4 regions of the Marinomonas sp. IMCC 4694 genome follow, and region 1 is predicted to be linked to each of the others. Evidence: predicted binding sites of a transcription regulator. Region 1 holds the regulator's gene; each other region holds the start of a gene.
The links. Region 1 encodes sigma-54, which starts transcription at its own class of promoters, with help from an activator protein. Its sites were predicted from a motif close to TGGCACNNNNNTTGCTNT; they were not measured.
Positions count from the first base shown of each region.

Region 2: the regulator sigma-54 is predicted to act here: its motif matches at 1,963-1,980, upstream of FXV75_RS15885 (amino acid ABC transporter substrate-binding protein).
Region 3: the regulator sigma-54 is predicted to act here: its motif matches at 1,972-1,989, upstream of glnA (glutamate--ammonia ligase).
Region 4: the regulator sigma-54 is predicted to act here: its motif matches at 1,553-1,570, upstream of FXV75_RS12320 (ammonium transporter).

Region 1 is NZ_VSRV01000001.1:1,984,827-1,988,012, forward strand. It holds gene lptB (LPS export ABC transporter ATP-binding protein) at 1-616, shown strand, start outside; gene FXV75_RS09060 (RNA polymerase factor sigma-54) at 692-2,164, shown strand; gene FXV75_RS09065 (PTS sugar transporter subunit IIA) at 2,182-2,631, shown strand; gene FXV75_RS09070 (HPr family phosphocarrier protein) at 2,641-2,910, shown strand; gene mgtE (magnesium transporter) at 2,918-3,186, shown strand, end outside.
Region 2 is NZ_VSRV01000001.1:3,451,265-3,454,450, reverse strand. It holds gene FXV75_RS15890 (amino acid ABC transporter permease) at 1-753, opposite strand, end outside; gene FXV75_RS15885 (amino acid ABC transporter substrate-binding protein) at 860-1,882, opposite strand; gene FXV75_RS15880 (IS5 family transposase) at 2,366-3,186, opposite strand, start outside.
Region 3 is NZ_VSRV01000001.1:439,345-442,530, reverse strand. It holds gene typA (translational GTPase TypA) at 1-1,386, opposite strand, end outside; gene glnA (glutamate--ammonia ligase) at 2,071-3,186, shown strand, end outside.
Region 4 is NZ_VSRV01000001.1:2,718,665-2,721,850, reverse strand. It holds gene FXV75_RS12325 (DTW domain-containing protein) at 1-86, opposite strand, end outside; gene FXV75_RS12320 (ammonium transporter) at 229-1,440, opposite strand; gene FXV75_RS12315 (transposase) at 1,815-2,918, opposite strand; gene FXV75_RS12310 (glutathione S-transferase) at 3,079-3,186, shown strand, end outside.

The DNA.
Region 1 (3,186 bases):
TAATGGTGCCGGAAAAACCACCTGCTTTTATATGATTGTAGGCATGGTCGCCAATGACGCTGGCGGTATTTTCATTGATGGGCAAGACATCACCCATAACGCCATGCACACACGCGCCCAAAAAGGCATTGGCTACTTACCACAAGAAGCGTCTATTTTTCGCAAAATGTCAGTTGAAAATAACATCTTAGCCATTTTAGAAACCCGTAAAGAACTGAACAAAACGCAACAAAAAGATCGCCTAGAAAGCTTACTTGAGGAGTTTCACATTACCCACATTCGTCATAATTTGGGTATGGCCTTATCCGGTGGTGAAAGGCGTCGTGTTGAAATAGCAAGAGCCGTCGCTATGAACCCAAAGTTCATATTGTTAGACGAACCATTTGCAGGGGTTGACCCCATTTCAGTTGGTGATATTAAGCTCATTATTAAACATCTTCAACAAAGTGGCATTGGTGTGTTGATCACCGATCACAACGTTCGTGAGACACTGGACATTTGCGATAAAGCCTACATTGTGGGTAATGGCTACATTATTGCCTCGGGCGACGCTGAGACGGTGATCAATAACGAACAAGTAAAAAAGGTCTATTTAGGCGACGACTTCCGTCTGTAACCCCTTATCATTGCTGGAGAAAGGGAGTAGTATGCACAACTCGTTCCAATTCACTCAAACAAAAAGAGTTGCTCTATGAAGCAGTCTTTGCAATTAAAACTCGGTCAACAGCTGACCATGACGCCGCAACTGCAACAAGCCATCCGTTTGCTGCAGCTTTCCACGTTAGACCTTAAACAAGAAATACACGAATTCTTAGAGTCAAACCCATTGCTTGAACTGGATGACGACGAACATCATCATGATGCGCCCGCCAGTATCGAATCTAAAAGCGCAGCCGATACCCCCCTTGATGCACCAAGCGAAGAGCCTCGCATCGAATCAGAGTGGACCGAAAGCATTCCGGAAGAGTTGTCCATAGACAGCAGCTGGGATGACACCTACCAAGGATCGTCCGCCGCAATCAGTGACAACAACAGTTACGAAGGAGACGGTGATTTCGAAAGTCGCAACGCCCCTGCTGAGAGCATTCAAGATCACCTGATATGGCAATTAAACCTGACCCATATGTCAGATCGGGACATTGAAATCGCTTACGCTATCATCGAATGCGTTCAGCCGGATGGGTATCTTAGCATCACTCCTGAGGACATTTGGGAATCTTTGGGAGCTGAGCTTGATGATTTAGATATTGAAGAAGTCATCGCAGTACAGCATCGCTTGCAACGTTTCGACCCCGTAGGGGTTTGCTCTATTGATCTACGTGACTGTTTACTGGTGCAATTAGAGGCCTTTAATACGCACCCCTTATACAAAAGCACACATAACCTAATCGATCATTATCTGCCATTATTAGGCAATCGAGATTTTGCACAACTTAGCCGAAAAACCAAACTCAAAGACGAAGCACTTAAAGAGGTTATCAACCTCATTCAGCAACTAAATCCACGACCGGGTTCCGTGATTGACGCTGACGATACTGACTATGTCATTCCAGATGTGTCTGTTAAAAAACGCAATAATACCTGGCAAGTTGAACTTAACAACGACGCCTTACCGCCTGTAAAGATCAATGAAACTTATTCAGCGATGGCCAGCACAGCAGCCACACCAGAAGACGCGAGTTACATTAAAACTTCGCTTCAAGAAGCCAAGTGGTTTATGAAAAGCTTACAAAGCCGCAACGAAACCCTACTAAAAGTCGCCAGCTGCATTGTCAGTCGTCAAATTGATTTTTTTGAACTGGGCGAAGAAGCGATGAAGCCCATGGTTCTACACGATGTTGCCGAAGAAGTAGGCATGCACGAGTCGACCATTTCTCGAGTCACAACACAAAAATACATGCACACGCCCAAAGGTATCTTTGAGCTCAAGTACTTCTTCTCAAGCCACGTTAACACGGCTTCAGGCGGAGAGTGTTCATCCACCGCGATACGAGCTATGATCAAAAAATTAGTCGCTGATGAACCTGCAAAAAAACCGTTAAGCGACAACAAACTGGCCGCAATACTGGCCGGTCAAGGCATACAGGTTGCTAGACGAACTGTGGCAAAATACCGCGAGGCGATGAACATCCCTCCGTCCAACGAACGAAAACGACTGATCTAAACGGAAACCATTTTATCATGTCCTTGAAAGCCTTATTAAAAGCAGATCTTGTTTTAGCGCAACAAGATATTGTGAGCAAAAAACGTGTTCTTGAAACGCTTGCCGACATCGCCTCAAACCGACTTCACTGCAACAACGAAGCCATTTATGACGCGTTGCTTGGACGAGAAAAACTCGGAAGCACAGGGATCGGCAATGGCATTGCCATCCCACACTGTCGACTCGAATCAGCGAACCATACCGCCATTGTCATCATGTCACTGCAAACGGCAATCGATTTTGATTCGATTGATAGAAAACCCGTTGACCTTATTTTTGCGCTGATTGTGCCGCCCAATGAATGCGACCAGCACCTTGCGACCTTAGCACAAATTGCTGAATTAGCTCAGTCTCCCGAATCACTAAAAAAACTGCGTTTGGCTCAGTCAAACGAAGATCTATTTACTGTATTTAGCGCACTACTATAGGAAAAGAGCATGCAGGAAAAGTCCACTACTATTATTAACAAGCTTGGTTTACACGCTCGGGCGGCTGGCAAACTTGTAGAAACAACATCTCGCTTTTCTTGTGACATTACCATCGAGAAAGAAGGGCGAAATGTAGACGGTAAAAGCATCATGGCTATGATGATGCTAGCGGCAGGCAAAGGCACAGACATAATTATTAAGACGAACGGTGACGATGAAGAAGACGCCCTTAATGCTGTTATTGAATTGATTCACAATCGCTTTGGGGAAGACGAGTAGCACCACTATGTCAGAGCAAAGCACGCTTAATCACCTTCAGACCGTCACCGAATCGCTTGAATCCGGTGCCACGATGCAGATCCGTTATTTGCTTAACGGCGCTTTGCCTGCGCAAGATGTTGCTCGGTTATTAGAATCTTCCCCGCCCAAAGAGCGCAAACTGCTCTGGGAATTGATAGAAGCCAAAAACGAAGGCGAAGTACTGCAATATCTGAGTGAAGATATTGGTGTCCAGTTCATGAAGAACATGGACACAGAACGACTTATTGCCGTTTC
Region 2 (3,186 bases), 1.5 Mb from region 1:
GCCTGTCACGTTAAAGCGACTCTTTTGCGGTAAATCGAACTCGATAGGAAAGCCTGACACCACTAATGCCAAAAAGGTAATGACAAAAATAACACCTAAAGAGGTCCAGTAAGCGGGAAACCAAACGCCAGTTCGCGTTTGACGCTTTTTCGCCCACACAATTAAGGCAATGGACGCGACAATCGATAATACAAAACCAGCGATAACCATACCAAATCCGTCTTGAACGATCGGGTTTGGTGAGTAAATGCCACGTTTGTTTAAGAAGAAACCGCCAAATATGAAACTGTTTTTAGGTATGGGTAAGGTTGCAAGCACCGCGAAATACCAGAAAAACATTTGCAACAACAAAGGGATGTTTCGCAGCGTTTCAACATACACAGTCGCTAAGCGCGCTACCAGCCAGTTATTAGATAGACGAGCTAAGCCCATCACAACACCAATAATGGTGGCTAATACGATACCCATAAGGGAAATAACAATCGTATTAATTAAAGCAACAACAAATGCCCGTCCATAGGTGTCGGCTTCAGTGTAGTCAATTAAGTGAATTAAAACGGGAAATCCAGCTGGTTGGTTTAAAAAAGCAAAACCAGTAGAAATACCTTGATTGGCTAGGTTAGCTTGCAAGTTACTAAATAAGTAATAACCCACGAAAACAACCACAGCCAGAAGGATAATTTGAAAAATTAAGGCACGGTTGCCGGCATCGTTCAAAAAGCTTTTATTACTTGAAGTAGTTTTATCGCTCATCTTGTTTCAGGCAATTGAAATGCTCGTCAGATGTGTAAGGGAGGGGAAAAAATTCAGCGGCTCTTTTGAGCCGCTGAATAGATACCCAAGCAGTGTGCTTTAGGTATTAACGTACTGGTGGCGCGTACATAACACCACCTTCAGTCCATAATTTGTTAATACCACGTGGAAGACCTACTGGCGTAGATGGTCCAACGTTACGTTCAAATACTTCGCCGTAGTTACCGACTTGAGCAATGATGTTGTAAGCCCAATCAGCAGAAAGACCAAGTTGCGCACCCATATCACCTTCAGCGCCTAGTAAGCGCTTGATGCCTGGATCATTGGTTTCTTTCTTGATTTGAGCAACGTTTTTAGAAGAAATGCCCATTTCTTCTGCGTTAACTTGAACAAACATCGCCCACGTTACGATGTCTTTCCACTGGTTGTCGCCGTGGCGAACAACAGGACCTAGTGGCTCTTTAGAAATGGTTTCATCCAGGATGATGTGAGCACTTGGATCCGCTAGTTTAGAACGGTGAGCAGCAAGACCAGATTTGTCTGTAGTGAAGACATCACAACGACCAGAAGCATAAGCCGCTAGTGCTTCGTCTGCTTTTTGAACAACAACTGGTACGTAAGACAATTTGTGCTTACGGAAAAAGTCAGCCATGTTCAATTCAGTGGTGGTACCTTGCTCAGTACAAACTGTAGCACCATCAAGATCCATTGCAGATGTCACACCCAGATTTTTACGCGCCATAAAACCTTGACCATCGTAAAAGTTAACTGTGGTGAAGTCTAAGCCTAGAGATGTGTCGCGTGTGTAAGTCCACGTTGTATTACGAGAAAGTACATCGATTTCACCTGATTGCAGTGCCGTGAAACGTTCTTTTGCTGAAAGTGGCGTGAATTTGACTTTTTGCGCATCACCAAAAATTGCGGCAGCAGCAGCACGACAAGCGTCTACATCGATACCAGACCAGTTACCATTTGAGTCCGCGTTAGAGAAGCCTGGAACACCTTGACTTACGCCACATTGAATAAAACCTTTTGCTTGGACATCTTCAAGAGTTGATGCTGCAGCACCTGCGCTGATAGTGGCAGCGATTGCAGCAGTCGTGAATAGTTTACCGACGTTCGATTTCATTATTGAGCCTCCCGGGCATTTTTATATATGTTGTTATCTTACTGGTTTTTTACGCCAAACTTGCTATTTGTAGTCATGTAACAGCAAAGTTAGTGCCAACATTTAATTATTCTTGTTGTGGGTTATATGCAGACGAATCTTCTAAAAGATCATCCCATCCCCCTATAGAATTACTCTTTTGGATAGTAGTCAAGAATAAAGTGTCAACTAGGGTATGTCATTTGATTCATTTTTTACACTTTTTTTGCGCACTAAGGTCACGTAAAAAAAACGAGTTATTCAACGTTGCCATTCTTTAGCCTAGAAAATACAAGGAGAGACCTTTGCATGAGCAGTCGATCTAGCCATATTGCTTGCCAAAGGTCTTTTATAAAAAATTCAATCAACGTCTTTATAGAAAACGGTCAACATCGTTAAAAATCAGTGCTCTTTAACTCATAAAAATGCCCACATAGTCCACTTGGACGGACTTTACTTGCTATCTCAGCATTCTCGTTGGATACGAAACGCCCGTTTTAGGTTGTAAGCCATACAAATTAAACTCACCCTAGCCTGATTGCGAGCCCGTCCTAGATAACGCGCTTTACCTAACCCATAGTGCAATTTCATTATCCCAAAGACATGCTCTACACGGGAACGAATACTGGAAAAATAACGGTTTTGCTTTTCTTGATCCTCGTTAAGAGGTCTATTACGATAAGCTCGATGGATAATGCATTCTTTGACCTTTTTTTGCTTCAATAACCTGCTGTGCTGGGCACTTTTGTACGCACTGTCTGCATACACTTCCCGCTCATGACCAGTGAGTATCGATTCAAATGGAATCGAATCGTGAACATTGCCTGCCGTGAGCATGACTTCTTTGACAAAACCATCCTCATCCACATTTGTATGGGCCTTAAAACCATAGGTGGTTTTACGTTTTCCATCGCTGCTTTGCTTAACGCTATAGCCTGCTTCTGGGTCTTGCGTGTTTTTACCCTCAGCATTCTTACGAGGACGAGCATTCTTCGCTTCTATCACGCTGGCATCTATGATGCTTATCTCACCTTGTTTGATGATCAGACTTTGTTCGGCTAACTGGGCATTGATCTCGGTCATCGCTGCGTCTAGTAATCCGTTTTTCTCTAGCAGATTACGGAAACGCCAAATTGTACTGTGGTCGGGAACGCCTTGATCTAGGCCGACACCGACAAACCGGCGAAATAATAAGTCGCGAGCCAGTGCTTTTTCCAGCGCTGGGTCACTTAGGTTGTGCCATGATTGCAATAACAAAGCTTTAAACATCATCAACGGAGGCCAAG
Region 3 (3,186 bases), 1.5 Mb from region 1:
CGTTAATGTTAGGAATAAGCCACGGAAACCGATCAAGCCGCGAGAAGGTGTCATGAACTCAAGACGAACACGACCTTTACCATCGGGCTCCATGTTCGTTAACTCAGCTTTACGTAAACCAAGCTCTTCCATGATAGAACCTTGATGCTGCTCTTCAACGTCGATAACTACTAATTCAAACGGTTCATGAATTTTTCCATCGACTTCTTTTTGAACCACTTCAGGACGAGAAACCCCCATCTCGAAGCCTTCACGACGCATACTTTCAATCAATACAGAAAGGTGAAGCTCACCACGACCAGAAACAATGAATTTATCTGGTGTTTCGCCTTGCTTAACACGCAATGCCACGTTGTGAATAAGCTCACGATCAAGACGATCGGAGATATTACGAGTCGTGATGTATTTACCTTCTTTACCAGCAAACGGTGAGTCATTCACCATGAAAGTCATGCTAACGGTTGGCTCATCTACAGACAAGGCAGGAAGCGCTTCAACACAAGTAGGATCACACAAAGTATCAGAGATACTTAGACCATCGATGCCGGTGATACAAACGATATCGCCCGCAGACGCTTTATCAGTATCAACACGCGCTAGACCGTGATAACCCTTCACGTTTAACACTTTGCCTTTACGCTCTTTACCATTCGCCGATTTGACAATGACTTGCTGGTTAGGGGACAGACTACCGCGTGTAATACGGCCTACACCGATAACACCAACGTAGCTGTCATAATCCAATGCAGATACCTGCATCTGGAAAGTCCCTTCAGGATCAACGTCTGGCACAGGCACACTGTCAACAATCATTTGATAAAGTGGTGTCATATCTTCGGCCATGGCTTCTGGGTCATTACCAGAAATACCATTGATAGCCGATGCGTAGATTACAGGGAAGTCTAACTGTTCTTCGGTCGCGCCAAGGCTATCAAAAAGATCAAACACTTGATCCATAACCCAATCAGGGCGCGCGCCAGGGCGGTCAATTTTGTTGATAACAACAATAGGACGAAGACCACGTTCGAACGCCTTAGACGTTACGAAACGCGTTTGCGGCATAGGACCATCAACGGCGTCCACCAACAACAATACAGAGTCAACCATGGACAATACACGTTCAACTTCACCACCGAAGTCAGCGTGTCCAGGTGTGTCTACGATATTGATACGGTAATCGTGCCACATAATAGAGGTGTTTTTCGCCAAAATGGTGATACCACGCTCTTTCTCTTGATCGTTGGAATCCATGATCCGTTCTGAACCTTGGTCTTTACGATCTAGTGTGCCAGATTGGCTTAATAGCTGGTCAACCAGGGTGGTTTTACCGTGGTCAACGTGGGCTATGATGGCCACGTTACGTAACTTACTGATATCATTAGACATTTATAGTTCTCTGCGTTTAGCGTGAGCAAAAAGATGTACCGCCGCTTGATACGGGCAGTCATGCTCTTCAAGCGTTTCGGATCTTGGTGCGGGGTAAAATTCGCGCAATTGTACCCTTATCTTGATGAAGATCCCATTAAAGTGGGAAAAAAAGTCCACAAAAATACGATAATCGAGAGTTTAGACATTGAGGCATTTTTAAAAAGCACGGTTTCACTCAATTAAGAGTGCGTTACCTGCTTCCAAAACTGCGACGCCACGCCTTCCATTTGCACAGACAAACAGTGCAAAGATTGTAGCATTCTACCCATCCATGAATTAAAAGAAGCCCAAAAGTATAAACGGCAAATACTCTCAAGCTATGATAAGAATCAAGGGACAGTCATTAAATCACCGCTACGGTGAAGAGCATCAGATACTCAAACAGCACAGCGCACCAAAAAGAAACAAAAGGCCAAAAATACGCACCAAAATAAAGCGTTGACGTTTTAATATTCGTTTTTTGAAGCCACCTAAAAGCGCACAGATAAAATTTGAGAATTTATCTTGTTGTAATATATAGGTTTATTGGTCCGCACAAAATTCTGGCATAAGTTGTGCTTTATATTCGGCAAATAGCGCTTTATATTAAAGCACTCTATAAACCCAAAGTAATTTTGCTTTCACTACGACTGGAGAACAACTATGTCAAACAAGACCCTTGCCTTGATTGCTGAGCATGACGCGAAGTGGGTTGACCTTCGCTTTACTGACTTTAAAGGTAAAGAACAACACGTCACGATTCCAGCTATCACGGTAGATGAAGAATTTTTCGAAAATGGCCAAATGTTTGATGGCTCTTCTATTTCTGGCTGGAAGGGCATTAACGAATCCGACATGATCATGTCGCCACAAGACGATACTGCAGTGATTGACCCTTTCACTGAAGAGTCTACCGTTATTGTTCGTTGTAACATCATCGAACCTTCTACTATGCAAGGTTATGACCGCGACCCTCGCTCTGTTGCTTTACGTGCAGAAGCGTTTCTTCAATCAACGGGTCTTGGTGACACAGCATTTTTCGGTCCAGAGCCGGAATTCTTCATTTTTGATGATGTTCGTTGGAAAACAGACATGTCAGGCTGTTCTGTAGAAATCAATGCAGAAGAAGCGGCTTGGTCTTCTAACAAAAAAATCGAAGGCGGCAACATGGGCCACCGTCCTTTCGTTAAAGGCGGTTACTTCCCCGTACCACCAGTCGATTCTCATCACGATCTTCGTGGCGCCATGTGTAACGCTATGGAATCTATGGGCTTGGTCATCGAAGTTCATCACCACGAAGTAGCGACGGCCGGACAAAACGAAATCGGTGTTAAATTTAACACGCTTGTTAAAAAAGCCGACGAAGTTCAAATTCTTAAGTACTGCGTACATAACGTTGCTCACGCTTACGGCAAAACAGCGACTTTCATGCCTAAACCTATCGTTGGCGACAACGGTTCTGGCATGCACGTTCACCAGTCTTTCTGGAAAGATGGCGAAAACCAATTCGCAGGCGATCAGTATGCTGGCCTATCTGAAATGGCGCTTTACTACATCGGCGGTATCATCAAGCACGCTAAAGCATTGAATGCGTTCACTAACGCGTCAACTAACTCTTACAAGCGTCTTGTTCCACATTTCGAAGCTCCTGTTATGCTTGCATACTCTGCGCGTAACCGTTCTGCTTCTATTCGTATCCCATACGTTGCAAGCCCTAAAGGCAAGCGTATTGAAGCACGTTTCCCTGATCCAACCGCGAACCCTTACCTAGCTTTCGCA
Region 4 (3,186 bases), 730 kb from region 1:
TCGTCATTGAGTATCTCTTTCACCAGTGTGCCGGTGCCCGTTGTTTTTTTGATTTCTTCACTGTGGGTTAAAAGCCAAATGTTCATGAGATACCTGCGTTAAAAAACGTCAGTGTAGCAAAAGTAAGCGAGTATTGGGTGTTTGCAACGAGCCAAACTAAAAAACCAGCAGGGATGCCATGCTGGTTTTTAAATACGCCGTGTACTTTATTTTAAGGCGAAAAAATCGTTATTCTTTGCCTGTTGAGCCAATTTTATGGATGGATAAATCGGCACCATTAAATTCGTCTTCTTCACTTAAGCGTAATCCACTGACCGACTTAACGAGACCATAAACAATGAAGCCACTGACCAGTGCGATAACCATGCCTGCGAGACTTCCGATCAACTGAGAGACAAGGCTAACGCCACCTAAGCCGCCCATTGCCTCAGACCCAAAAATACCTGCCGCAATGCCACCCCAAGCACCACACACGCCATGTAACGGCCAAACACCAAGAACGTCATCAGTATGCTTGAATTTCTGCTGAATCAGGGTAAATAACACCGTAAAAATGGCGCCAGCCAGCGCGCCGGTTGCAAGTGCTCCAATTGGGTGCATGATGTCGGACCCTGCACAGATTGCAACCAGTCCCGCTAAGGGGCCATTGTGGATAAAGCCAGGGTCATTTTTTCCGAATATCATCGCGGTGATGATTCCGCCAACCATTGCCATCAGAGAATTGACTGCGACAAGGCCGCTGACGCCATCTAGGGTTTGTGCAGACATTACGTTGAATCCGAACCAGCCAATACAAAGAATCCATGCTCCCAAGGCGAGGAATGGAATATTAGATGGAGCGAATGCCACGAGCCTACCGTTTCTAAAGCGTCCGTTACGTGTCCCTAGTAAAATAATAGCAGCAAGTGCGACCCAGCCGCCAAAGGCATGTACCACCACAGAGCCAGCAAAATCATGAAAAGGGGCGCCAAATTCGGTACTGAGCCAATCTTGTATGCCGTAGTTACCGTTCCAGACAATCCCTTCAAAAAAAGGATAAGCAACACCAACAATCATCGCGGCTGAAATGAGCATAGGGTAAAATTTCGCACGTTCGGCTACGCCTCCTGAAATGATGGCCGGAATGGCAGCGGCAAACGTCATCAAAAAGAAAAACTTAACCAAGCTGTAACCGTTCTCTTGAGACAGTACAGCCGCGCTGTCGAAAAAAGAAACGCCATAGGCAATATGATAACCTACAAAAAAATAGACCAAAGCTGAGATGGCAAAATCGGTCATAATCTTAACCAAGGCATTGACTTGGTTTTTATGTCGTACTGTGCCGACTTCTAAAAAAGCAAATCCAGCATGCATGGCAAACACCATAATGGCGCCAAGCAGTATAAATAACGTATTTGAACTGGAAACCAGCGTTTCCACTGCACTGTTTAAGGGGGTCACTTGTCGCTCCTGATGTTTTTTGCACCTTAATGGTGTTTTATTTTGGTTTTTTGCTCTAACTTGGGGCTTTATGTTGGTTTAAATACTCACAAAGCCCTTTTCTTTAATTATTCAAGCAAAAATCGTTCCATTTTGGTGCTTTTTTAAGCGAATTTATTGTTAGAGCATCTTGCAAAACTAATAGCCAACCCATTTGTGGATAACTTATCGCCCTTTTAGAGGCTGTTTTTTTACTCAGTTAAGCATGTGTTTCTATGCATTTTCTATTTTGACTAGGTCGTCATCGCTTTTCTCTCTTTATTGATCATAGCGGCTCGTTCTGTGACCACCCCAGAAGCACAATATCCTCGATACATGACTTATCTTTCTGCGATTTATTGCCGCAGTCGAAGCAGTTGATCGACACTCAGTACTAAAATGCCAAACATCAGGTGACTCATGACTTTTACCTCACCACGTACCCAGATGTGTCGACCTCCGAACTCATCCTTGAGTCGGCCATTGGCTCGTTCTGCGCCCGAACGTTCCCGATAACGCACCGTATCGGCGGGTTCAAATCCTTCTTTCTCGCCCCCTCTGGGGTTGTGATCTATCAGGGGCACATGCCCTAACTCTCTACTGTGCTCATGCAGGTCAATACTGCAGTAGGCGGCGTCCATCAGATCATAAAGGTTGGTCACCCTCGCCGCACTGATGTGAGACAGAGGGATGGCGGCACGGCTGTCATGCATGGAGGCTGAGGACAGCAAAGCGGAGATGGGGACGCCACAGTCTGCAATGTCTAGATGCAGTTTGTAGCCATTCCAGCTGTTTTTATAGCCTTGAGCATTGCATTTTGTGCCACGACGGCAATCAACCGGGATCTCTTTAAGCATCTCTTCTAGGCATTGGGTACGTTGCCGTGCCACATTGAATTTGATCGGGCGGTTTTCATCTTTGTCCTTGCGGGGCCGCCCTTTAAGCTTAGGTTTATCCGTGTCCACTTTGTCGATCTTTTGTGGACGTTCTCTCACCTTAATCGCCGTCCCGTCTCGGCTGATATGCCCAATGAGACGATCTCCAAAGTGCATTTTGATCAGCACCTCGTGGGCACGTTCGGCCAACTTATCTTTGGCAAACGTCTCGAACGCACGAGAAAAAGTCGAGGCTGAGGGCAGTTTCTTATGAAGCGGAAATCCACAGATTCGCTGTAATGCTTTGTCCATGTTTAGGCGTTCTATTAGATGCACCGTGGTGGTAAGCCCAAGCACTACCTTGGCAACAAACGCGTTGGCTAACCAAGCGAGTTCATGGGGAGGACGCCCCGTCCGATACGAAAAACGTGTCACAAACTCTTCGATGCGAGACCATTCCAAGATATGAATCAGTTTTTCAAGTTTTGGGGTCAACAAGCCTATTTCTTGGTGTAAAGCAGGAATCAATTGGCCTTGAACGATTTGCCAGCGTTGCATTATTTGTTGGGGCGTCGTAGCATTCATAGAGTGGGTATGTCGATGTTGTGTGAGAACGCTATCGTCGCCGGAAACGGCAGCCCACGTCTTCTCTTTTTTCGTTATTCCACGAATAGATATGGCTTATATCGACAGTTTTGCAATTACCTCGTTATGCACTGATTTTGAACTTTTTTGAGGAGAGGTTGTGTTGCCTATTCTGTATTCGTTCAGGCGTTGCCCGTATGCTATAAGAGCGAGATATACATTGGCTGTATTAAAAGTGCCTGTTTATTTGCGGGAAGTTGCGTTGAAA